DNA from 2 places in the Streptomyces taklimakanensis genome. Region 1 is predicted to be linked to the other one. Evidence: predicted binding sites of a transcription regulator. Region 1 holds the regulator's gene; the other holds the start of a gene.

What was found. The regulator HrcA, encoded in region 1, represses chaperone genes, less so after heat shock. The targets are predictions, from matches to a motif close to TTNGCACTCNGNNNNNCNGAGTGCNAA.
Region 2: the regulator HrcA is predicted to act here: its motif matches at 951-977, upstream of groL (chaperonin GroEL).

The regions. Positions count from the first base shown of each region.
Region 1 covers NZ_WIXO01000001.1:1,718,559-1,720,954, reverse strand. Annotated here, with positions in the region: gene F0L17_RS07635 (MBL fold metallo-hydrolase) at 1-443, opposite strand, end outside; gene hrcA (heat-inducible transcriptional repressor HrcA) at 655-1,671, shown strand; gene dnaJ (molecular chaperone DnaJ) at 1,672-2,396, shown strand, end outside.
Region 2 covers NZ_WIXO01000001.1:2,524,916-2,527,311, reverse strand. Annotated here, with positions in the region: gene F0L17_RS10905 (cold-shock protein) at 558-761, shown strand; gene groL (chaperonin GroEL) at 1,166-2,396, shown strand, end outside.

The sequences.
Region 1 (2,396 bases):
CCCACGTTGGCCAGCAGCACCTCCCGGTCGCCCAGCGAGACGGTGAGATCGCCCACCACCCGGTGGTGCGGGTGGACGAGCACGTCGACGGCCTCGGCGGCCTCCTCGCGGTCCATGCCGTGCCGCACGGCGTCGTCCCGCAGCTCGTCCTTGGAGCGCGCCAGCCACGTGTCGGCCCCCACGGCGGCGTAGACCTCCACCCCGGCGAAGGCCGCCGTGCCCAGGACGTGGTCGAAGTGCGGGTGGGTGAGCGCCACATGGGTGGCCGGTCGGCCGAGGAGTCCGCGCAGCCGGCGCCGGATCCCCGCGCCCTCCCGCAGGCTCGCGCCGGTGTCGACCACCAGCACCCCCGCGCCGCCCGCGACGGCGCCGACCGTCTCGTCCCAGCCGGGCATGCGCCGGCGCACCACCCCCGGCGCGAGAGCTTCCCAATCGGTCTCCATACGGCGACGCTAGCGCCATCGTGGGGATGACGCCCGTTCGATGCCGGCCGAGCCGGGTTACCTTTCCGTCCGGGGCCACCCTTGCCCTGGCCGTGGTCACCGGCCGTACACTGGCTCAGGGGCGCTGGCACTCATGAGCCGAGAGTGCCAGGCAGACAACCGGAGACAGACAACCGGAGACGAGGAACGGCCGGACGGGAGGTGCGCCCAAGTGCTCAGCGAACGCAGACTCGAGGTCCTGCGCGCCATCGTCCAGGACTATGTCGGCACCCAGGAGCCCGTGGGCTCCAAGGCCCTGACCGAACGGCACAACCTTCAGGTCTCCCCGGCCACCGTGCGCAACGACATGGCGGCGCTGGAGGAGGAGGGCTACATCGCCCAGCCCCACACCAGCGCGGGCCGTATCCCCACCGACAAGGGCTACCGGCTGTTCGTCGACAAGCTGGCGAGCGTCAAGCCGCTGTCGAAGCCGGAGCGTCGGGCGATCCAGAGCTTCCTGGAGGACGCCGTCGACCTCGACGACGTGGTCAGCCGCACCGTACGGCTGCTGGCCCAGCTCACCCGTCAGGTGGCCGTCGTCCAGTACCCCTCGCTGACCCGCTCGACCGTGCGCCACGTCGAGCTGTTGCTCCTCGCGCCGGCGCGGCTGATGCTCGTGCTGATCACCGACACCGGGCGGGTCGAGCAGCGTGTCGTGGAGTGCCCGACGCCCATCTCCGAGACGTCACTGGCGGACCTGCGCGCCCGCCTCAACAGCAGGGTGGTCGGAGAGCGCTTCTCCGAGGTGCCCAAGCTGGTGCAGGACCTGCCGGAGTCCTTCGACCAGGAGGACCGCGGCACGGTCTCGACCGTGCTCGCGACCCTGCTGGAGACCTTGGTCGAGGAGACCGAGGAACGGCTGATGATCGGTGGCACCGCCAATCTCACCCGCTTCGTGCACGACTTCCCGCTGACCATCCGGCCGGTGCTGGAAGCGTTGGAGGAACAGGTCGTCCTGCTCAAGCTGCTGGGGGAGACCCAGGAACCCGGTATGACGGTGCGCATCGGACATGAGAATGCTCACGAGGGGCTGACGTCCACGTCGGTCGTCTCGGTCGGTTACGGTTCGGGCGACGAGGCGGTCGCCAAACTCGGCGTGGTCGGACCGACCCGCATGGACTACCCCGGAACGATGGGAGCGGTACGCGCAGTGGCACGTTACGTCGGACAGATCCTCGCGGAGTCGTAAGTGGCGACGGATTACTACGCGGTCCTGGGCGTGCAGCGCGATGCCTCGCAGGACGAGATCAAGAAGGCATTCCGGCGGCTCGCCCGCGAGCTGCACCCGGATGTGAACCCGGACCCGAAGACGCAGGAGCGGTTCAAGGAGATCAACACCGCCTACGAGGTGCTCTCCGACCCGCAGAAGAAGCAGATGTACGACCTCGGCGGCGACCCGATGGGCGGCGCCGGGGCCGGAGCGCGGGGCGGTGGCTTCGGCGCGGGCTTCGGGAACTTCTCCGACATCATGGACGCCTTCTTCGGCACCGCCGCGCAGCGCGGGCCGAGGTCCCGCACCCGGCGCGGCCAGGACGCCATGATCAGGCTCGACATCGAGCTGGACGAGGCCGCCTTCGGCGCCACCAAGGAGATCCAGGTCGACACGGCGGTCGTCTGCACCACGTGCAGCGGCGAGGGCGCGGCCCCGGGCACGTCGGCCCAGACGTGCGACATGTGTCGCGGTCGCGGTGAGGTGTCGCAGGTCACCCGGTCCTTCCTGGGCCAGGTCATGACCTCGCGTCCCTGCCCGCAGTGTCAGGGCTTCGGCACGGTCGTGCCGACCCCGTGCCCGGAGTGCGCCGGCGACGGTCGCGTCCGCTCGCGGCGCAACCTGACGGTGAAGATCCCGGCCGGTGTCGACAACGGCACCCGCATCCAGCTCGCCGGCGAGGGCGAGGTCGGTCCGGGCGGGGG
Region 2 (2,396 bases), 810 kb from region 1:
GGTCCGCCGAGGACCGACCGCCGGCGACCGGCTCTCCCGGCCGGTCCCCGCCCCTCGGGGCGCCGTGCGTCACACCGCCTTTCACACCCGCGCCCACACCCGCGCCCACGCCCACGGCCCCGCGCTCCCGGTGATCCGCCGGGGGAGCGGGGCCGTGGGCGTGCGCGCCCCCTGTACCATCCCGCCTCCCGGCGATAAGCGGAATTGGTAATTCCGCCCGCTGGAGAGCGGTAGAGTGAGCACCACTCCCCCCGAATGTGCGCGCCGGCGCCCATGAGAACGCGACAACTTGTGCCCGAAATCGCTGCGGCAATTGTCGGGTTGGTCCGCTATGCCCGGCCCGGGATGCCCTGCTTTCCTCGTGTTCATCTGGTTATCGGCAATCCAGCATGACCGGAATTCTCGTCGGAAAGACCTGTTGCGGAGGGCGTCTGCCCAGATACATTCAGCCGCGGTCGACGCGTTCCGGCGCACACCCCCTCTCGCCGGGGGGTGATTTCTGACCCGGGTCCGCGGAGCGCGGATCCGTGCAAGGGCCAGCAATAGGGGAGTTAGGAATGGCTCAAGGCACCGTCAAGTGGTTCAACGCGGAGAAGGGCTACGGCTTCATCGCGGTCGACGGTGGGGCGGACGTGTTCGTCCACTACAGCGCGATCCAGATGGACGGATACCGCACCCTTGAGGAAGGGCAGCGGGTCGAGTTCGAGATCTCGCAGGGCCAGAAGGGCCCACAGGCGGACATGGTCCGCGTGACGGCCTGAAGCGCCGGGCCGCGCACGCAACGCACCACAGACGAACAAGCAACGAGACGGCACAGGAGGGTCCGTGCCCCCGAGGGGGTGCGGGCCCTCCCGTCCGTGTGCCCGCGGCCGGGGGCACACGGGGCGGCCCCGACGGGCCGGGGGCGTTCCGACGGCCGGGCGCGCGGGGGCGCGCAAGCGCCTGACGCGCTTGCACTCAAGGGGGTCGAGTGCTAATCATTGGCGTTAGCACTCTGAAGGTGAGAGTGACAGCAGCAGGACCGGTTCGGTGAGGTCCGAGAGCCCGGCGGAGCAAGGAGCCTCCGGGCTGGAGGGCCGTCCGTCGCGGGCGCCAGAGCGGTCCGGAGAAATCCAACCCCGCCCCTGGCCTTCGGCATGGGGAACCCCAGGGAGGACCACTTCACATGGCCAAGATCATCGCGTTCGACGAGGAGGCGCGGCGCGGCCTCGAGCGCGGGATGAACCAGCTCGCCGACGCCGTCAAGGTCACGCTCGGCCCCAAGGGCCGCAACGTCGTCCTTGAGAAGAAGTGGGGCGCCCCCACGATCACCAACGATGGTGTCTCCATCGCCAAGGAGATCGAGCTCGAGGACGCGTACGAGAAGATCGGCGCCGAGCTGGTCAAGGAGGTCGCCAAGAAGACGGACGACGTCGCCGGTGACGGTACGACCACCGCGACCGTCCTCGCCCAGGCGCTCGTCCGCGAGGGGCTGCGCAACGTCGCCGCCGGCGCCAACCCGATGGCCCTCAAGCGCGGCATCGAGAAGGCCACCGAGGCCGTCTCCACCGCCCTGCTGGAGCAGGCCAAGGAGGTGGAGACCAAGGAGCAGATCGCCTCGACCGCCTCCATCTCCGCCGCCGACACCCAGATCGGCGAGCTGATCGCCGAGGCGATGGACAAGGTCGGCAAGGAAGGCGTCATCACCGTCGAGGAGTCGCAGACCTTCGGGCTGGAGCTGGAGCTCACCGAGGGCATGCGCTTCGACAAGGGCTACATCTCCGCCTACTTCGCCACCGACATGGAGCGGATGGAGGCGGTCCTGGAGGACCCCTACATCCTGATCGCCAACCAGAAGATCTCCGCGGTCAAGGACCTGCTGCCGCTCCTGGAGAAGGTCATGCAGGCCGGCAAGCCGCTGCTGATCATCGCCGAGGACGTCGAGGGCGAGGCCCTCTCCACCCTGGTGGTCAACAAGATCCGCGGCACCTTCAAGTCCGTCGCCGTCAAGGCCCCGGGCTTCGGCGACCGCCGCAAGGCCATGCTGGGCGACATCGCCATCCTCACCGGCGGCCAGGTCATCTCCGAGGAGGTCGGCCTCAAGCTGGAGAACGCCGGCCTGGAGCTGCTGGGTCGCGCCCGCAAGGTCGTCATCACCAAGGACGAGACCACCATCGTCGACGGTGCCGGTGACAGCGAGCAGGTCAACGGTCGGGTCAACCAGATCCGCGCCGAGATCGAGAACTCCGACTCCGACTACGACCGCGAGAAGCTCCAGGAGCGTCTGGCGAAGCTGGCCGGCGGCGTGGCCGTCATCAAGGCCGGTGCCGCCACCGAGGTGGAGCTGAAGGAGCGCAAGCACCGCATCGAGGACGCCGTCCGCAACGCGAAGGCCGCCGTCGAGGAGGGCATCGTCG